Regions from separate parts of the Cupriavidus sp. GW823-FHT06D04 genome, predicted to be linked through region 3. Evidence: predicted binding sites of a transcription regulator. Region 3 holds the regulator's gene; each other region holds the start of a gene.
What was found. Region 3 encodes sigma-54, which starts transcription at its own class of promoters, with help from an activator protein. Its sites were predicted from a motif close to TGGCANGNAANCTGCTTT; they were not measured.

Region 1 (6,894 bases), on a different contig from region 3:
AGCGCGGCGATGGCCGAGTTGCCGGTGGCTAGCATCGGGTCCACCACGATCACCATGCGCTCCTGGATGTCTTCCGGCATCTTGAAGTAGTACTCGATCGGCTCCAGCGTCTCGGGGTCGCGGTACAGGCCGATATGCCCGACGCGCGCCGCCGGCAGCAGTTCCAGCATGCCGTCGATAAAGCCGTTGCCCGCGCGCAGGATCGACACCAGGCACAGCTTCTTGCCGGACAGCACCCGCGACTGCATCGGCGCGATCGGCGTGCGGATGGCGACGGTCTCCATGGCCAGGTCGCGCGTGGCTTCGTAGGTCAGCAACTGGCTGATTTCGCGCACCAGCCGGCGGAAGTTGTCGGTGGTGGTCTCCTCGCTGCGCACCAGGGTGACCTTGTGCTGCACCAGCGGGTGGTCGACGACCAGCACGCCGGGCAGGCCGGCAGCATCGGCATCGAGTGGGTCAACAGCGGGAACAGCGGACATGTCGTTCATGGTGACGCTCCTGATGCCACGTTTCACATGCAATGCCTGCCAGCAACGTCGGCCGCCTGGCGGCCGACGTGCTCAGAACACGGTGCCGTCGCTGATGATGGCGAACGGCGGCGCGCCACCCGGGCGCCGCTTGGCGGCAATGCGGCGCCCCGCCGCCCAGGTGCCGCCTTCCAGCACGCGCGCAAGCGGGAAATTTTCTTCCTGCAAGCCAAGCGCCTGGCGCACGCCGTCGGCCACCAGGTCCAGGCCGGTCACTGTCAGCGCGCGCCATTCGACGATCACGGGCTCATCCACCGCATGCGGCACGGCGGCAAAACCGGGGTCGCGCGGCACCATCAGCTCGAAGTCGTAGAGCAGGCCGCCGTTGCGGTATTCGGGCAGGCCCGTCAGCGCGTCCAGCCCGGTCACGGTCAGGCCGGCGTCTTCCAGCGGCTCCAGCAGTGAATAGGTCAGCCATTGCGTGAGCTTGTGGAACGGTACCAGCCCGCCCGGCGCGGCCGGATGCCGCCAGCAGTCGCCCAGCGAAACGCCTTCGACAATGATCCGCCCCGGCCATACCGGCCCCAGGCCGACCAGCAGCGTGCGCAGCAGGAAGCCGGCGTCGAGCTGCCCGTTGACCGCATGCGCCTTCAGGTAGTCGTAGAGGTTGCCCAGCCGCGCCGGCCGGCCGAACAGCGCCGGAGTCGCCTCCATCACCTCGCCCAGGCGGCGCAGCAGGCCGGCGCGGCCTTCCAGCCCCACCAGCGGGTTGTGCTGCGCGACCTGGAAGGCGTGGGCGATGCTGTCGGCATCGATGCGCTGCAGCCGCTCGGCGTCCGCGCGCAGCGGATCGCCCGGCGCGGCCGAGAAGCCGCCGCGCGCGAACAGGACGAAGCTGGCCACGCCCAGCCCTTCCGAGCGCGTCAGCACCAGGTCGCTGGCCGGATCGCGGTAACGCCAGTCCGGGCCGGCGCCGGCATCCAGCAGTACGCTTGGAATGACCAGGTCGATGCCGATGCGGGCGCGCTCCTCGCGGTGCTCTGGCCCGCTCAGCGCGGCACGCTCGCACAACACCTGCCAGCGGTCCGCGCGCTGGTCGACGGCGCCACTTTCAAAATGGCGCCAGCGGCTGTGGTACGGCACCTGCAGGTCCGGATAGCGCTGGCGGATGGTGCTGGCGACATAGTCGGCAATTGCATGCACGCGGTCCGGATGCCAGGTGAAAAGCTCGGACGCGCCGCTGGCCACGTGTTCGGTGACCGCCGCGCAATGCGTGCGCACCGCCTCGGCACACAGCAGCGCCGAGGCGGGATGCCCTTCCGGCACCGGGCTCAGCCAGCCGGCACCCGGCCGCATCTCGTTACCTGTGCCCTGGCGGTCCATGCCGGGCTTGCCATCCTCGGGAAACATCGTCATTCGTTCAACCCCCTGCCCTTTGCCAGGGCCAGTTCGTTCGCATCCGGCGGCGTGTAGTGCGTAAAGTAGCCGGCGGCCACCTTGGCATCGATCTCGACACGGGCATCGGCGGGGATCAGGGCCTCGGGGATGGCCACCTGCTCGACCACCTCGATGCCCTGCGCCACCAGCGCGCCATGCTTCATGTTGCTCATCGACGCCCAGCGGTCGATGCGGCGGATGCCCAGCCAATGGAACACATCCGGCATCAACTCCTGGAAACGCATGTCCTGCACGCCTGCCACGCATTCGGTGCGGGCAAAGTAAGTCTCGGCACGGTCGCCGCCCACCTGCCGCTTGCGGGCGTTGTAGACCAGGAACTTGGTCACCTCGCCCAGCGCGCGGCCCTCCTTGCGGTTGTAGACCACCAGCCCGACACCGCCCTGCTGCGCCATCTCGATGCACACCTCGATGCCATGTGCCAGATACGGCCGGCAGGTACAGATGTCTGACCCGAACACATCCGATCCGTTGCATTCATCGTGCACGCGGCACGCCACGCGGGTCTCGGGCTTGCCCAGCTGGCTGACGTCGCCGAAGAAGTACAGCGTCATGCCGCCGATGGGCGGAAGGAACACCTTCAGGTCCGGCCGCGTCACCAGTTCCGGGAACATGCCGCCGGTCTGCTCGAACAGGCTGCGGCGCAGCACGCTTTCCTTGATGCCGAAACGGGCCGCCAGCCCGGGTAGGTACCACACCGGGTCGACCGCCGCCTTGGTCACCCGCACGTCGCCATTGGCATGGAGGATGTCGCCGTCGGGCTTGAGCCGGCCGGCCGCAATGGCCGACACCAGCTCCGGCATGTTGATATGCGCACGGGTGACGGCGATGGTCGGGCGAATATCCACGCCGGCCGCGATGCGGTCGGCAAAGACGGTGGAAACCAGGTGGCCCCAGGGATCCAGCGAGACAATTTTCTCCGGGTCGCCCCATTGCGGATGCGGCCCAATGGCTTCCGCCGGCGCGGTATCGGTCAGGTCGGTGCGATGGTCGCGCTGCAAAGCGCCCGCGGCAACCGCCAGGGCCCGGTAGATGGCGTAGGCGCCAGCATGAGTGCCGATCACATTGCGCTGTGCCGGATTCGCCAGGCTGGCGATGACCGGCCCGCGCTCGGCCGCCGTGGGGGCGCCCCAGTGGATGGGCTCGGCCGGCTTGTCGCGGCGTGCGTGTGAGGTGAGGACGATATGGTCGGACATGGCACCCTCGGTTCCCGATGGAATCCTGACCAAATGGTCAGGTTTACGATTCCATACTAGGCAACCTTTGTGCCATCGCCCAATGCCCGTTTACGCGAGTGTTGCGGCAATGTGTGTGGCGCCGAACGCAAGTCCGCGCTGGCGGCATGCACGCATCGCGTGCCGGCGGCGGGACATCGCGGGTGCATACGCACCAACAAAAGGCGCGCACGGCCATGCGGGCACGGCGCCGTCCGGGGCAAACCGTGCCGCCGCTGCGCGGCAGTGCCTGCAAGCATTACACGCTTTGCCGGCCGGCGGGGTCGCGGCCGTTGCCCAGCAGCGCACGCAGCGCCGCCAGCGGCTGGGCGCTTTCGATGTAGCGATAAAACAGCACGCCGGCCACATTGCTGAGCCCCCACGCGGCAACCATGCCGAGCGCGTTCAGCACCGGCTGGCCCGGCGCCAGGTTCGACACCAGCGCGTTGACCAGCAGGCAAACCGGAAAGTGAACCAGGAACACCGAATAGGAAATGCGCCCGAAGAAGCCGACCACGCGCGCCCGCGGCCAGCGCTCCAGCCAGCCGCCGCGGCGCGCCACCGCCAGCAGCAGCGCAGTGGCAAGCGCCACCGCGATGCGCAGCCGGAAATCCACCGCCAGCGCCGCCAGCGCGACCGCGCCGATAAGCAGCAGCGGCAACACCGGGCGGCCGGGGTTGGACGCCCAGTAGGCCAGCGCCCCCATGCCATAGGCGCCGAAGAAGTACACGGCCCAGATATCCCACGCGGCATCGCGGTTGAACCAGAACAGCGACGCCACCGCCACCAGCGCCACGATGCCGATGCTGGCCCCGGCACCCGCCGGCGCTTTCCCGCCCGCCACGGCGCGCGCGGCCCACAGCGCGCCCAGCAGCAGCGCAAACAGCTGCAGGTCGATAGCCACGTACCAGACCCCGGCCGAGAGCGCATCGACATCGAGCACGTTATGCAGCAGCGTCACGTGCGCCAGGAACTGCAGCAGGCCGGGCGGCGCGGGGATCGAGTCGTGCACCATCCAATGGCGCGCCAGGGCGGCACCGGCAATGCTGAGCAGCAGCGCCGCGGCAAAGGGCACCACCAGCTTCTGGTAGCGCCGCCACAGCACCAGCAGCGGATGCTGGCGGATCTCCAGCCGGCCATGCGGCGCCAGGCTGCGCGCGGCGAGAAAGCCGCTGATCACTAGGAAGACCTGCACAGCGATGCGGGCGTAGTCGTACAGCCAGTCCACCAGCCCCGGGGCCAGCCGATACGCGGTATCGGACATCGGGCCATAGAAGGCCAGGTGATGGAGCACGATCAACTGGGAGCTGACCGCTTTCAGGGCGTCGATGCAAGGCAGGCGCGACGGACGAGGGCTCATTGTTATAGGAATGCTGCAATTGCCACGGAAGGCGCGATTCTACCTGCTTGCACCGGCTCTAATATGGCGCATACGCCACTACCTATAGATTCGTTACACACTGCCCCGGCTTGTTGCGAGTTTGCCGTCGCGGCCCAAAATTCAACTGTCGGGTGGATAGGGGGGACGTCAGGCTTGAACCACGCATTCAAGGGACGTTTCTTTGTGCGCCAGTAGGCTAAGCTACAATCACCATTGCCACTGGGGCCCGCTTATGCAGCACCGCACGCTCTTCTCCCGCGCCGGTCACGCCTTCCGTTGCGGCTTGGCTGTGTGCTCCCTCATCGCCCTTCTGTCCGCGGCCCTGGCGGGATGCGAGGGAGTCCCGCGGGATACCGCGGCGACACCGCCACCGCCCCGTCAACCGATTGCGCCCAGCGACGACGTGTACCCCGCCCCGACCACGGTGCGCGACACGAGACCTGCGGCGCGCACTCCGTAGGCGGCATTTGCCGGCCGCGCCCCAGCAACCGCGGCCTGATTAGCCGGCCGAGCGCTGCAAGCGCATCGATACCGAAAAGCTGTCCGCGGGATGCACCGTCACCGAGACTTCGAACGTCTCGCCGGCCGCATCCATATAGCGCCGCACGATCTTCAGCGCCGCGGCGCCAGGGTCCAGCCTGAGCGCGTCAGCAACGCGCCGGTCGCTGACCGCAACCGCGCGCACATCCTGGTAGATCTCTGCAATCTGCCGGTCATAGCGTGACTCGATCAGCGTGCTGACCAGCGTGTCGGGCGACTCCCGCACCATCTCGCCGATCTCCGCATAGGCAGGATCCACGTAGACATCGGTCCACGCCATCGGCGTGCCGTCCTTGCCGCCATCCATGCGCAGGCTAGAGATGCGCAGCCAACGCGCACCGGGCGCGCAGCCGATTTCCGCCGCGACGTCGGCCGGCACGGCAACCTCCTCGACCGACTGCACCACGCGCAGGTGCTCCGCGCCGAACTGCACCAGGTCATCCACCGACGCCAGCGACGGCCGGAACACCGGCCGCGGCCTGGCCGATTCCACCCGCGTGCCCACGTTCTTGCGCCGCGACACCAGTCCCAGCTGCTGCAACTCCTGCAGCACCGCACGGATGGTGTAGCGGCTGGCCTGGTACTGCTCGCACAGCTCGAATTCGGTGGGCAGCAGCGACCCGACCGCGTAGCGGCCGGTGGTGATCCCCTCGATAAGTTGCCTGCTGATCTCTGCTGGATTGGATTTATTCATGACCGCCTGCCGCGTCACAACCATTGAACGCGGGTTAACCCTCATTTTCTAAATATGTTCGAACATATTTAATGTGGATATGTTCGAACATATTACCGGACTGCCCCTTTCCCCTCAAGGTAGCACCATGACCCTGTTCTCTGCCCCCACCGCCAGCACCGTCGTTGATTCCATCCTGTTCCGCGATGCCTTTGGCACCGCCAAGATGCGCCAGATCTTCTCCGATGTGGCGCTGATCCAGCGCTATATCGACGTCGAGGTCGGGCTCGCCAGGGCCGAGGCCAGGGTCGGCGTGATCCCGGCGGAAGCAGCCGAGGTCATCGCCCGCGAATCGCGCCTGGAGCGCATCGACTTCGACCACATGCGCGAGGAGACCGACATTGTCGGCTATCCGATCCTGCCGCTGGTGCACCAGCTGGTAGCGATGTGCGGCGAGGCCGGACGCTACGTGCACTGGGGCGCCACCACGCAAGACATCATGGACACCGCGGTCGCGCTGCAGGTGCGCGACGCGCTCGACAGCATCGACGCCGATATCCGCGAACTGCGCGGCATCCTGGCCGACCTGGCGGTGAAGCACCGCGACACCCCGATGGCGGGCCGAACCCACCTGCAGCAGGCGCTGCCGGTGACCTTCGGCTACAAGGTGGCGATCTGGCTGGCCATGTTCGACCGCCACCAGCAGCGCCTGGCAGAACTGCGCCCCCGCGTGGCCGTGGTCGAATTCGCCGGCGCCGCGGGCACGCTGGCGTCGCTGGGCGGACAAGGCGACAACAAAGGCTTCGTCGTGCAGGAAGCCCTGGCTGAAGAACTGGGCCTGGGCGTTCCCGCAACCACCTGGCACGTGGCGCGCGACGGCTTTGCCGAGGCAGTGAACCTGCTCGCACTAATCACCGGCTCGCTCGGCAAGATCGCGCTCGACATCATGATCATGGCGTCGACCGAGTTCGCCGAGGTCTACGAGCCCTTCGTCAAGGGCCGTGGCGCCAGCAGCACCATGCCGCAGAAGCGCAACCCGATCTCCAGCGAGCTGATGCTGGCGGCCTCCAAGGCGGTGCGCCAGCACGCCGGCCTGATGGTCGACGCGATGGTGCAGGACTTCGAACGCGCCACCGGCCCCTGGCATGCGGAATGGATCGCCAT
Region 2 (6,894 bases), on a different contig from region 3:
TTGTTGGCGCGGATATCGTCGAGTTCGCCTGCGGCGCGGTAGGTTTGCGCATCGCCCTCGAAGTGGCCGTAGAAGCGGACCATCTTGCATTCGAGCAGCGACGGCCCACCGCCTTCGCGCGCGCGCCGGATCACTTCGCCGGCCGCTTCATGGACGGCGAAGAAATCGGTGCCGTCCACCGTCACGCCCGGGATGCCGAAGCCGGCGGCGCGGTCCACGTAGCTGTCCACCGCGGTGCCGTAATCGCGCGAGGTCGATTCGGCATAGCCGTTGTTCTCGATCACGAAGATCACCGGCAGGTTCCACACCGCGGCCAGGTTCAGGCTCTCCAGGAAGGTGCCCTGGTTGGAGGCGCCGTCGCCGCAGAAGGTGATGCCGACCTCGCCCTTGCCGCGGAACTTGGCAGCCAGCGCGGCGCCGCAGATCAGCGGCGCGCCCGCGCCCAGGATGCCGTTGGCGCCCATCATGCCCTTGGACAGGTCGGCGATATGCATCGAGCCGCCCTTGCCATTGCACGAGCCGCCCTTCTTGCCGTAGATCTCCTTCATCATCGCCACCGGATCGACGCCCTTGGCGATGCAGTGGCCGTGGCCGCGGTGCGTGCTGGCGATGCGGTCGCCATCGTTCAGGTGGTGCAGGATGCCGACGCCCGCGGCTTCCTCGCCCGCGTACAGGTGGACGAAGCCCGGGATGTCGCCGCGCCCGAAGTCCACGTGCAGGCGTTCTTCAAAATCGCGGATGGTGCGCATCTTCCGGTACACCGTCAGCAACGTCTCCTTATCGAGCGGCAGCGCGGCGGAATCTTGAGAAGCTCTGGCTGTCATGTCTGTCTCCTTCGTTTTCAGGTGTTGCACTTCAAGAAAGGGGAAAAGCGGGCGGACGCGGTGCCCGCGCGTCATCCCGCCGCGGCGTGCCGCGGCAGGCGGCGCATCAGGTGGTGGCGCGCGGCATGGCGCATGCAGGCCGCGACGTCGATGCTGCGAAAGGCGTGGTCATGCAGGGTGACGGTGACTTCGTCGTCCGGCCCGAAGGCCAGTTCGCGCTCGCCGTCCAGCGCGACAATGCCGCTGCGCTGGCGCACGCGATGGGGCCGGCCGTGTTCGAGCCGCTGCCAGCCGGCCACCGGCACGGTGCACATCAGGCCGGGTGCGATCGGCGCGCACAGGTCGAATTCGCCTTCGCCGGGGGCGGCCAGCTCGATCGCGAGGCCGCCCTCTTCGCGCCGGCCCACCGGCTCCAGCAGCCCGGCGATGGATGACAGGCCGATGGCCTCGGGGTCGGCAAAGGACACGTAGACGGCGGCAAGCGTGTCGGTCTTCCACAAGGCGCGCGCGCCGATGAAGTGCTCGTGCGAGATCACCGCATCCACCAGCGCAATATCGCGGCGAAAGCCGCCGTTGCCGTCGCGGATGACGATGTCGAGCCGCTTGTTCGACGCCAGCGCCTGCGCAGGGGGAATGCGGCCCGTGGCATAGAGGCCGGTGGCCAGCCCGATGATGGTGGGTTCGCGCATTTCGGGGTAGGCATTGTTGGTGCCGGTCGACAGGCCCGCGATCGGCACCGCGCCGCACTCGCGCACCACCGCGCGGTGGGTGCCGTCGCCGCCCAGCACGATGATGGCGGCCACGCCCGCATCGGCCATGCAGCGCGCGGCGCGCAGGGTGTCGTCAACGCGCGCGGTGACCGGCATGTCAAGGTAGTCGACCGCGGGCAGCCCCGAGTCCGGCCCCTGCCGGCGTGCCAGGTGCCGCGCCAGCATGACGCGCAGGCCTTCGCGGTCGGGCATCATCAGCACGCGCTCCACGCCGCAGGACGCCAGCGCGGCCAGCAGGCGCAGCACGATATTGACGCGGTCGGCCAGCTGCAGGCTGTTGGCGTTGGCGATCACGCGGCGGATGTCGCGCGCGGAAATCGGGTTGGCGATGATGCCGACCACTGGCGCGATCTGCGCGCTGGCGCCTGCTGCGTGCCCCATTGCCTGTCTCCTGTTGTCGTTGTCTTGCCAAGCGTATTTGCAATGGCCGTGCCAGTGCGCGCAGGCAGTGAAAACCGGGGAAACAGGGGTATCAGCGGGGTCGGATCCGAGGGATTACCCCGAGGCGGAAGGGCAAAAGCGACGCTGCGCTGTGACAGGTGTCACAGCGCAGGTGTACAGGGGATGGACAACCGTATCGCAGGGATGGCGCGCGTGCGCCGTGCTGCCTGCCGGCTTATGCGTCGGTGGGCTCTGGGCCGCCGTCGCGCCGGTTGGGCGACTGGATGCCGTAGCGCTCCATGCGGCGGTACAGCGTCATGCGGCTGACGCCGATCTGCCGCGCGACCGCGCTCAGGTTCCAGCCGGAGGCGCGCAGGTATTGCATCAGCAGCATGCCTTCCGGCGGCAACTGGTGCGGATCGAACGGCGCGGCAGCGGGTGACTGGGCGGGCCCTGGCTGCGGCAGGGCGGCGGACGGAGCGGGTCCCGCCAGGCTGTCAGGCAGGTCCGGCACATCGATATAGCCGTCGGCGCAGACCGCGCGCGCGTACTCCAGCACGTTGCGCAGTTCGCGCAGGTTGCCGGGCCAGCGGTGGCGGTGCAGCCGCTCGCGTGCCGCGGGCGACAGCGTGATCTCGCCGCCTTCTGCGCCCCCTTCCTGCAGCAGCTTGCGGACCAGCCAGTCCAGGTCGGTGCGCGCACGCAGCGGCGGCAGCGTAAAGCGCGCGCCGTTGAGGCGGTAGTACAGGTCCTCGCGGAAGCGCCCGTCGGCCACCAGTTGCTCCAGGCTGTGGTGCGTGGCGGAGATGACCCGCAGCCGCACCGGCACCGGCCGCGCGGCGCCGACAGGCAGCACTTCGCCCTCGGCCAGCACGCGCAGCAGCCGCGACTGCAGCTCGCGCGGCATGTCGCCGATCTCGTCCAGGAACAGCGTGCCGCCGTCGGCCTCCTGGATCAGGCCGCGCTTGCCGCGCGGGCCTGCGCCGGAGAAGCTGTTGGGCAGGTGGCCGAACAATTCGCTTTCAATCAAGGTTTCAGGGATCGCCGCGCAGTTCACCGCTACGAACGGCCCGCCGCGGCGCGCGCTGGCAAGATGCAGCGCCTTGGCCAGGAACTCCTTGCCGCTGCCGGTCTCGCCGTGGATCAGCAGGTTGATGGGCGAATCGACCAGGCGCGCCGCGCGCTGCAACTGCTGCTGCAGCGCGGCATCGCCGCCGGTCAGTGCTGCCAGCGCATCCGGCATCTCCACCTGCGTTTCGGCGGGCGGCGCCTGCCAGCGCAGCGCGGGCGGCAGCACGCTCAGGTACAGCAGGCCGCCGCTGCGGGTCAGCGCCACCAGGCGCTGCTCGCTCGGGCGCGAATAGACGTAATGGCCCAGGTCTTCCAGGCGCGCGTCGAACAGCGTCTCGAACCGCTGGCCCAGCACGGTGGCGCCCGGTGCAACACCCAGCTCGCCTTCCAGCATCAGCCTGGCGCGGTGGTTGTGGCCGACGATGCGGCCCGCCTCGTCCAGCGCCAGCAGGTATTCGGGATTGACGTCGACGAACTCCGGCGCCACGTTCAGCTTCAGGATCCAGTCGCGGCGGTGCGCGCGCAGGAAGTTGGCGTTCTCGATATGCGCGGCGTAGATGCGCACCATCTGCAGCGCCAGCCCCTGGCTGTCCTTGGCCTGCGGCGAGGTCAGCGCGGAGATGTCGAGGATGGCATGCAGGTTGCCGTGCGTGTCGAACAGCGGCGCGGCGGTGCAGGTCAGCGGGATATGGGTGGCGTCGAAATGGTCGGCCTGGTGCACCGTCAGCGCCTGGCCCGTGGCCAGGGCGGTGCCGACCGCGCAGGTGCCGGCGCCGCTCTCGCTCCACTCGGCGCCCAGGTACAGGCCCGCGTGGCGCAGCGCGGCATCGCTGCGGGCCTCGCCGATATAGTCGACGGTCACTCCCTGCGCATCGGTCAGCAGCACCACATAGCCCAGGCCCGCCACCTGCCCATACAGGCTTTGCAGGCCGTGGCGCGCGATGCGCGCGAAGTCGTCGATACGTTCCTGGTGTTCGCGCAGGCGCGGCTGCGGCAGGATGCGCGCCTCCTGCATGCGCGACGGATCCAGGCCGTACTGGTGCACGCAGCGGCGCCATGAGTTCTGGATGATGGCGTCGTGCGCGATCCGGTCCGCAAGCACGGCCGGCGGGGCAAGGTATGTGGTGGCCTGGACCACCGTCTCGATGTGCTCGCGTTGCCGCAGGTCCATCGTTGTCTCCTGTCGTCGCTGCCGTCGGCCCCATGGGTGATGAATGGGGTGGTGGATCGGGCGGACTGTCGGGCGCGTGCTGCGGGAGCCGTGCCTCTCTGTGTCTCGGACCTTCTAATGTATCCGAGCGGATCGGCGGTGCGCAAACAGGATTAGGGGAGACGCGCTCACGGGCGCACGCCGCAAGTGCGGCGCACGCCATACCGGAGCATCGCAGGCGCTCAGAGCGCTGATGAGGTCTTCAGGCTGCGCGCCGCATCGGCGGCGATGGCGAACGAGCGCAGGCGCGCCTGGTGGTCATGGATCTGCCCGGCCAGCATCAGCTCGTCCGGGCGCAGGTCATCGACAAAACGCTGCATGCCGGCACGCACGGCGTCGGGATCGCCCACCACGGAGCACGCCAGCGAGCGGCGGATATGGTCGGCCTCGCTCTCGGTCCACAGTGATTCGATATCATCCACCGGCGCGCGCAGCTGCCCCGGAGTGCCGCGCACCAGCGCCAGGAACTGCTGCTGCAGCGAGCTGAACAGGCGGCGCGCCTGGTCGCCGGTCTCGGCCGCAAACACGTTCAGGCCCAGCATCACATAAGGCCGGTCCAGCGCTTCGGAGGGCCGGAAGGTGCGTCGGTACAGGTCCACCGCCTGGCGCATGAAGCCCGGCGCAAAGTGCGAGGCAAAGGCGAACGGCAGGCCCATCGCCGCGGCCAGCTGCGCGCTGAACAGGCTCGAACCCAACAACCAGATCGGCACCTTGAGCCCGGCGCCGGGCACCGCGCGCAGGCGCTGGCCGGGGCGCACGTCTTCGAAATAGGCCTGCAGTTCTTCCACATCCTGCGGGAAGGTATCGGCGCTGTCGGCCGACAGGTGGCGGCGCAAGGCGCGCGCGGTGGCCTGGTCGGTGCCGGGCGCGCGGCCCAGGCCCAGGTCGATGCGGCCCGGGTAGAGCGAGGCCAGCGTGCCGAACTGCTCGGCGATCACCAGCGGCGAATGGTTGGGCAGCATCACGCCGCCCGAACCCACGCGGATGGTCCTGGTGCCGTTGGCGACATAGCCGATCAGCACGGCGGTGGCGGCACTGGCAATGCCGGGCATATTGTGATGCTCGGCCAGCCAGTAGCGGTGGTAGCCCAACTGCTCCGCATGGCGGGCCAGGTCGAGCGAGTTGCGCATGGCCTGGCCGGCATCGCTGCCTTCAGGGATGGGGGCCAGGTCCAGCACGGACCAGGCGACGCCTGCGCCGTTGGGGATAGAGTCGTGATTCATGTGGTGGATGGCGGGCGGCTGGTGCCGCACGCGGGCAATGCATATGGCTCGCTATCTTAGTGACCCCGGCGCGATCGTGCTGGGGGCCTGATCGCGGCCCTTCGGGCGGCGTGGGTATAGTCGGGGCACGAAAGATTGAGTCGCGCCGCGCTTGCCCGTACCATGCAGCCCGATGCGAAGGAACAAGCGATGACACTCAAGACACTGGACGGTGCGCTGGCGCTGCTGACCCACTTCACCGTGCGCCAGCCGACCTGGGGCGTGCGCGAGCTGGCCAAGCACAGCGGCGTGCACTACGCGGTGGTACACCGCGTGCTGGCCACGTTTGCCGCCAACGGCTTCCTGGTGCAGGACGCGGCCACCGGCAAGTATTCGCTGGGACTGCGGCTGTTCGAGCTGGGACAGGTGGTGCGCAAGAGCTTCTCGGCCGACGAGATCGTGCGCCCGGTGCTGGAAAAGCTCGCCGCGCAAAGCGGCGAGACCGTGTTCCTGTCCTGGCTCGATGGCCATGAGGGCCTGTGCGTGGGACTGGTGCAGAGCCAGCACCAGCTGCGCTTTTCGATCGAGCTGGGCGAGCGCTTCCCGCTCTATGCGGGCGCGCATGCCAAGGCCATGCTGGCCTTCCAGGACGATGCCTTTCGCGATGAGGTCTACCGCCAGGGGCTGGCGCGAATGGCCCCCCACACGACGCTGGACCGCGAGCGCATCGAGCAGCAGCTGGCCGAGGTGCGCGAGCGCGGCTGGGCCCATACGCGCGAGGAAGCCGCCGCCAGCGTGGCCGGCCTAGCGTTGCCGCTGTGGTCGCGCGACCGCAGTGCGGTGGTGGGCTCGGTCGCCATCGCCGGGCCGCAGCAGCGGCTGGACGAAGCCGCGGTACCGCGCCTGCTGGAGGCGCTGCGCGATGCCAGCGGCCGGCTGGAAGACGTCATCGGCTTCGTGCGCTGACGCGCAGTCTCCTCACACCAGCAGGGCCTTGCCCACGGCCCCGCCCAGCACGCGCTGGCCGATCGCATGGCCCAGCGCGCGATAGCTCTCCCATTGCGCCTCATCGAAGAACTGGTCGCCGGTGGCCTCCTGCGGAAACGCGGGATGGGTCGCGCCGTAGTGGCGCACGTCGGCCGGCGCCCATGACACCAGCCGCGGCTTGAGCAGCACGATGCGGCAGGTGCGTGCGCGTGGCGCCCCGCACTCCGGTCCGGTGCGAAAGACGTTGAGCAGCACCGCGCATTTGTCGCCGGTCGGCGCGCCCGGCATGAAATCATCCGGTACGCCGAAGACCCGGCTCAGCACCGGGTGCGTGGTGGCAGCCTCGGTATCGACCACGATCTCCAGCCCATGGTCGATGCGCGCCAGCCGGATCAGGTTGGCCAGGTCGCCGAAGCGGTAGTCGGGGTCGCCCCCGCAATCACACAGCA
Region 3 (6,894 bases):
GGCCAGCCCCAGCGCATGCGGGCCGATCAGGATGCCAACGGCCAGGTAGCCCAGCATCGGCGGCAGCTGCAGCATGCGGAATGCGACCACGCCGAAGACGGCGGCGGCCAGCAGCACCAGGGTCAGTTCCAGCGGAGAATGCATCAGGCGGTCTGGGTGACCGGCCAGGCGCGCGTCCGACCCGGCACGGGCACCCTGCCGGCAAAATACGGCGAGCACGGCAAGCACGACGTGCGCCATGGGTCGGGCCAGGCGCCATCGCATTCGTTGGTATACTTCGTCGCCATGATAGCCAATTTCGATGCGGATCGAGCACTCAGACTCGCCCGCGACACTCTCCAGACCGAAGCCGATGCGGTTTCCGCACTTTCCGGACGCCTGAACGGCGACTTTGCCCGTGCCGTGCTGCTGATCCTGCAATGCACCGGGCGCGTGGTCGTCTCGGGCATTGGCAAGTCCGGCCATATCGGACGCAAGGTCGCGGCCACGCTGGCCTCTACCGGCACGCCGGCGTTCTTTGTGCACCCGGCCGAAGCCAGCCACGGCGACCTGGGCATGGTCACGCGCGACGACGTGCTGATCGCCTTCTCCAATTCTGGCGAGACCGGCGAGCTGCTGTCGATCATCCCGATCGTCAAGCGCATCGGCGCGCGGCTGATCTCGGTCACCGGCAACCCCGACTCCAACCTGGCCAAGCTGGCCGACGTCCACCTGGACGCGGCGGTCGAGAAAGAAGCCTGCCCGCTGAACCTGGCGCCGACGGCCAGCACCACCGCGGCGCTGGCGCTCGGCGATGCACTGGCAGTGGCGGTGCTGGACGCGCGCGGCTTTGGCGAGGAAGACTTCGCCCGCTCGCACCCCGGCGGCGCGCTCGGGCGCAAGCTTCTGACCCATGTGCGCGACGTGATGCGCACCGGCAACGCCGTGCCCGAGGTGCGTGAGAACACGCCGCTGGCCCAGGCGCTGATGGAAATCACCCGCAAGGGCATGGCCATGACCGCCGTGGTGGATCCGGACGGACACGCCATCGGCGTCTTCACCGACGGCGACCTGCGCCGCCTGCTGGAAACCCCGCGCGACTGGAAGACCGTGCCCATCGGCGAGGTCATGCACCGCAACCCGCACGTGGTCAACGAGAACCAGCTCGCCGTCGAGGCGGTGCAGGTGATGGAAGCCAACCGCATCAACCAGCTGCTGGTGGTGGACGACGACGGCCGCCTGACCGGCGCGCTGCATATCCACGACCTGACCCGCGCCAAGGTCATCTGAGCGGGCGCGGGCCCGGCACAACCGGCACAACGCCAAGGACACCATGCAGGCACTCCTCGCCTCCCTCAGCGGCATCGTCATGCGGCTGCTGCCGCTGCTGCTGATGGCCTTCGTGGCGGGCAGCACGTTCTGGCTGGTCCAGATCAACTCCCCCAAGGAAGACCTGGCCGCGCAAAGCACCAAGAAGCATGAGCCTGATTACTTCATGGACCGCTTCTCGGCCACCGAGCTGGCGCCGGACGGCAGCACCAAGATCCGCTTCACCGGCGAGCGCATGGTCCATTTCGAGGACGACCAGACCTACGAAGTGACCCGGCCCGCCATGCGCGCGTACGAGCCGGACCGCCCGCCGGTCACCGCCCGCGCCGATATGGGCCGCATGAACGCCGAGGGCTCGGTGATCGACCTGTACGGCAACGGCTTCGTCATGCGCCAGCAGGGCGTGGACGTGTCCAAGGACCCGCAGCTGACCGCCGCATCCAGTTATTTCCAGCTGCTGATCAATGACGACATCGTCAAGACCGACAAGCCAGTCAAGCTGACGCGCGGCCCGTCGGTGATGACCGCCAACGGCCTGATCTTCAACAACGTCACGCGCGAAGTACAATTGCTCGGCAATGTACGCGGCACCATCATCACCGGGCCGTCCCCAGGCCGCGCGCCGGGGTCCTGAGCCCCGGCCCGGGGGCCGCACCAACCCGCACCAACGTACCCAGACGCCCTCAAGCAACCCCTGCCAACATGACTGCTTCCCTGACGACATCGTCCCGTCGACGCACCGCCCCGGCTCTGCTCGCCCTGGCCATGGCCTTCGGCCTGCTGGCCCAGCCCGCCCTGGCCGAGCGCGCGGACCGCGACAAGCCGATGGTGCTGGAGGCGGACAACGCCAGCTACGACGACGTCAAGCAGATCTATACGCTGACCGGCAACGTGGTGCTAACCAAGGGCACCATGATCCTGAAGTCCGACGCCGCCGAACTGCGCACCGACCCCGAGGGCTACCAGTTCGCGGTAGCCACCGCCAAGCCGGGCAAGCAGGCCTACATCCGCCAGAAGCGCGAAGGCGTCGACGAATACATCGACGGCTGGGGCGACCGCATCGAGTACGACGGCAAGCAGGAGTACTCCAAGCTGATCGGCAATGCCCGCATGGCGCGCCTGCAGGGCGCCAAGCAGGTCGATGAGATCCGCGGCGCGGTGCTGACCTACGACAGCCGCAAGGAGTTCTACACGGCCGCCGGCGGCGGCAGTGGCGACGCCGCGGCCGCCAATCCGTCCGGTCGCGTGCGCGCGGTGCTGTCGCCGCGCCAGGACCAGAAGGCCGGCGCCACGGGCAATGGCGGCTCGCCGCTGGACCTGAAGACGGCGCCCGCGCCTGCCAACAAACCCTGACGCCTGGCGCCGGCTTGCCTGCCCGCGCCAGAAACGCCTGAACGCCAGACCGTGCCAATGACCGATACCGCAACCATCGCCGACAAGCCTTCCGTCGAAGCCTCCACCGTCCTTCCCGGCGGCAGCACGCTGGTCGTGCGCCACCTGAAGAAGCGCTATGGCTCGCGCACGGTGGTCAAGGACGTCTCGCTCGACGTGAAGAGCGGCGAGGTGGTCGGCCTGCTCGGGCCTAACGGCGCGGGCAAGACCACCTCGTTCTACATGATCGTGGGCCTGGTGGCGCTGGACGAAGGCGATATCGTGCTCGACGGCGACCACATCAGCGGCCTGCCGATCCACGAGCGCGCGCGCATGGGGCTGTCGTACCTGCCGCAGGAAGCCTCGGTGTTCCGCAAGCTCAACGTCGAAGAGAACATCCGCGCGGTGCTGGAGCTTCAGGTGAGCAACGGCAAGCCGCTGCCCAAGACCGAGATCGAGCGCCGCCTGGATTCGCTGCTCGACGACCTGCAGATCGCGCACCTGCGCAACAACCCGGCGCTGTCGCTGTCGGGCGGCGAGCGCCGCCGCGTGGAAATCGCGCGCGCGCTGGCGTCGTCGCCGCGCTTCATCCTGCTGGACGAACCCTTCGCCGGCGTGGACCCGATCGCCGTGGGCGAGATCCAACGCATCGTCAGTTTCCTCAAGGCACGCAATATCGGCGTGCTGATCACCGACCACAACGTGCGCGAGACGCTCGGCATCTGCGACCACGCCTACATCATCAGCGAAGGCACGGTGCTGGCCGCGGGCCAGCCCGAGGAAATCATCGCCAATGACGCAGTGCGGCGCGTCTACCTGGGCGAGAACTTCCGCATGTGACTTAACGGCCTGCCCGCGAGCGGCAGGCCTCTTCGCGGGCGCGCGTGGGCCCTCCCACAGCCAGCGGCGATCGGACCGCATAAGCGATAGCAATTTCCGTTCCAACAACGGAAAGATGCGCATAGAATAGCTCGCATGAAACCGTCGCTACAGCTCCGTCTTTCCCAGCATCTGGCCCTGACCCCGCAACTGCAGCAGTCGATCCGGCTGCTGCAGCTCTCCACGCTGGAACTGCAGCAAGAGGTCGAACAGGCGCTGACGGAAAACCCGCTGCTCGAGCGCGAGAACGACTGGATCGAAAGCCCGCTGCGCGTGGCGGCCGACGGCTCGGTCAACCTGCAGAGCGCACCGGCGCCCGCCCCGGCTGAGCCCCAGGGCAATGGCGAGGCTCGCGCCGACGGCGCGGGTGACGACGACAGCTATGGCGACAGCGGCAACGGCAACGGCGACGACTACGGCAGCGGCGACTGGAGCCTGGACGACTTTGCCCGCCGCCCCCAGGGCGACGAGGATGAAAAAACGCCGATGCAGCTGCGCGAGGCCGAGCCCACGCTGCGCGAGTACCTGATGGAGCAGCTCACGCCGCTGAAGATCTCGGCGCGCGACAAAGGCCTGGCCATCTTCCTGATCGAATCGCTCGACGACGATGGCTACCTGAGCGCATCGCTTGAGGAGATCTGCACGGAGTTGCCGGAAGAACTCGAGTTCGAGATCGACGAAGTCCACGCCATCCTCACGCTGCTGCAGAGTTTCGACCCGCCCGGCGTGGGTGCGCGCAACGCCGCCGAGTGCCTGGCCCTGCAGTTGCGACGCCTGACGCACCCGCAACGCGAACTGGCGCTGAACATCGTTAGCAATCACCTGGAGTTGCTCGCAGTACGCGACTACACGCGGCTGAAGAAGGCGCTGCAGGTAGATGAAGTGGCACTGAAGTCCGCACACGAACTGATCCGCTCGCTGGCGCCCTACCCCGGCCATGCGTACAGCCGCCCGGAAGCGGACTTTGTGGTGCCGGACGTGTTCGTGCGCAAGGGTGGCGGCGGCTGGATCGCGCAGCTCAATCCGGATGTGATGCCGAGGCTGCGCATCAACGATATGTATGCCCAAATCCTGCGTGGCGCGAAGGGTGAGTCCGGCACGGCCGGACTGCAGCAAAAGCTGCAAGAGGCGCGCTGGCTGATCAAGAACATCCAGCAAAGGTTCGACACAATCCTGCGTGTCTCGCAGGCCATTGTCGAGCGTCAAAAGAACTTTTTCAGTCACGGCGAAATCGCCATGCGCCCCTTGGTTTTGCGGGAGATTGCCGATACACTGGGTTTACACGAGTCAACCATCTCCCGGGTGACGACCAATAAATTCATGGCAACGCCGATGGGTACTTTCGAACTGAAGTACTTCTTCGGCAGCCACGTGTCCACCGAAACCGGTGGCGCGGCTTCATCAACGGCCATCCGCGCCTTGATCAAGCAACTGATAGGAGCCGAAGACCCGAGGAATCCCCTTTCCGACAGTCGCATTGCCGAACTGCTGGGTGAGCAAGGCTTTGTTGTTGCGCGCCGCACTGTTGCCAAGTATCGCGAAGCCCTGAAGATCCCCGCAGTCAATCTCCGCAAGTCTTTGTAGCCGAGCCCACCGCCTGCCTGGTGAGGCTCTTTCAGAAGGAGAAGCGCTATGAACTTCAAGATCAGTGGACACCACCTGGACATCACGCCCCCTCTGCGTGAGTACGTGGAAACGAAGCTGGAGCGAATCGTCAGGCATTTCGATCAGGTCATTGGCGTTAGCGTGCTGCTCTCTGTCGACAACCACAAGGAAAAGGACCGGCGTCAGTACGCGGAAATTAATCTACATCTCAAGGGCAAGGACATCTTTGTCGAGGCGCATCACGAAGACCTATATGCAGCGATCGACGCACTCGTCGACAAGCTGGACCGTCAGGTGATCCGCTACAAGGATCGCGTGCAAGGCCACGACCGCGAAGCGGTCAAGTACCAGATGGCCGCAGCGCAAATGCAGCAATGACCGTGCCCGGCAGCCCCGCAGCGGGCTGCTGAATCAGGATTGAACAGGCAAGCCGCGCCACGAAGCGCGGCTTTTTTGCGCCCTTGCGTTCCGGGTTGCCGCCGGCATGCCGCGCCCGCACTGGCGGTGCGGCCCGGCTGTGGCGCCGGAGCCAACGCTTTTCACCCGAATGGGCAAGAGTGTTCGCAAGCGCAGCGCCAAGGTGTATGCTGCGCCATACAAAGAGAGGGAATCCTGGCCGCGCCCCGCATCGGTGCGCCGGCTCCCGGCCCGGAGGCACGATTGCATCACCATGTATCGTTCTGCACCGGCTTGCCCCGCTGCGCTGCACAATACGGGGGTAGTCGCTGCTCTATAATGGGCCGGACGCCTCCGGCCAGGCCAACGGCAGCCCGGAGCCAGCCCACTGCCCCGCGGAACGATCTGCCCGCTAACTGAAATCCTGCGCATCGCCCATGAATCGTTTGGCCAAATTGCTGCCACCCGGCAACATCACCCTGGACGTCAGCGTCACCAGCAAGAAGCGTGTGTTCGAGCAGGCCGGGCTCCTCTTCGAGAACAACCATGGTGTGGCGCGCGCCATCGTGACGGACAACCTGTTCGCGCGCGAGTCGCTGGGATCCACCGGCCTGGGCGCCGGCGTGGCGATCCCGCACGGCCGCATCAAGGGCCTGAAGCAGCCGCTGGCCGCCTTCATGCGCCTGGCCGAGCCGATTCCGTTCGAATCGCCGGATGGCAAGCCGGTATCGCTGCTGATCTTCCTGCTGGTGCCCGAACAGGCTACGCAGCAGCACCTGGAAATCCTGTCAGAAATCGCGCAACTGCTTTCCGACCGCGACATGCGCGAAGGACTGGCCACGCTGCCGACGCCCGATGCCGTCCATCAGTTGCTGATCGCATGGCATCCCTGATCCCCTGATCCCCCAGGCGGGCCGGCACCAGACCGGGCAGGCGCCAGGCGCTTCGCAAACCGCCCCACCAGTCATACCGCATGGAACTCACCGGCGTCACCTCCCAGTCCATCTTCGACGACAACGCAGCCGACATCAAACTCTCGTGGGTGGCCGGCCTGGAAGGCGCGGACCGCGCCTTCGACGTGGAGTTCGCCCGCGAAGCCACCTCCGCCGCCGACCTGGTGGGCCACCTGAACCTGATCCACCCCAACCGCATCCAGGTGCTCGGCAAGCCCGAAATCACTTATTACCAGCGGCTGGACGATGAGACCCGCAAGCGCCAAATGGGCGAGCTGATCCTGTTGGAGCCGCCCTTCCTGGTGATCGCCGACGGCATGGAGCCGCCGCCCGACCTGGAACTGCGCTGCACGCGCTCGTCCACGCCGCTGTTCACCACGCC

Region 1: the regulator sigma-54 is predicted to act here: its motif matches at 3,176-3,193, upstream of AC1Q7H_RS25485 (GTP cyclohydrolase II).
Region 2: the regulator sigma-54 is predicted to act here: its motif matches at 2,012-2,029, upstream of AC1Q7H_RS13735 (ATP-NAD kinase family protein).

What each region holds. Positions count from the first base shown of each region.
Region 1 is NZ_JBXAHL010000024.1:73,510-80,403, forward strand. It holds gene upp (uracil phosphoribosyltransferase) at 1-488, opposite strand, end outside; gene AC1Q7H_RS25480 (URC4/urg3 family protein) at 561-1,883, opposite strand; gene AC1Q7H_RS25485 (GTP cyclohydrolase II) at 1,880-3,118, opposite strand; gene AC1Q7H_RS25490 (acyltransferase family protein) at 3,396-4,496, opposite strand; gene AC1Q7H_RS25495 (GntR family transcriptional regulator) at 5,017-5,751, opposite strand; gene AC1Q7H_RS25500 (class-II fumarase/aspartase family protein) at 5,879-6,894, shown strand, end outside.
Region 2 is NZ_JBXAHL010000008.1:199,371-206,264, reverse strand. It holds gene AC1Q7H_RS13740 (thiamine pyrophosphate-dependent dehydrogenase E1 component subunit alpha) at 1-824, opposite strand, end outside; gene AC1Q7H_RS13735 (ATP-NAD kinase family protein) at 896-1,975, opposite strand; gene AC1Q7H_RS13730 (sigma-54-dependent Fis family transcriptional regulator) at 2,211-4,217, opposite strand; gene AC1Q7H_RS13725 (LLM class flavin-dependent oxidoreductase) at 4,439-5,479, opposite strand; gene AC1Q7H_RS13720 (IclR family transcriptional regulator) at 5,669-6,424, shown strand; gene AC1Q7H_RS13715 (hypothetical protein) at 6,437-6,894, opposite strand, start outside.
Region 3 is NZ_JBXAHL010000002.1:122,354-129,247, reverse strand. It holds gene AC1Q7H_RS04300 (monovalent cation:proton antiporter family protein) at 1-144, opposite strand, end outside; gene AC1Q7H_RS04295 (KpsF/GutQ family sugar-phosphate isomerase) at 286-1,269, shown strand; gene lptC (LPS export ABC transporter periplasmic protein LptC) at 1,313-1,942, shown strand; gene lptA (lipopolysaccharide transport periplasmic protein LptA) at 2,011-2,661, shown strand; gene lptB (LPS export ABC transporter ATP-binding protein) at 2,719-3,519, shown strand; gene AC1Q7H_RS04275 (RNA polymerase factor sigma-54) at 3,655-5,142, shown strand; gene hpf (ribosome hibernation-promoting factor, HPF/YfiA family) at 5,191-5,541, shown strand; gene ptsN (PTS IIA-like nitrogen regulatory protein PtsN) at 5,997-6,452, shown strand; gene hprK (HPr(Ser) kinase/phosphatase) at 6,533-6,894, shown strand, end outside.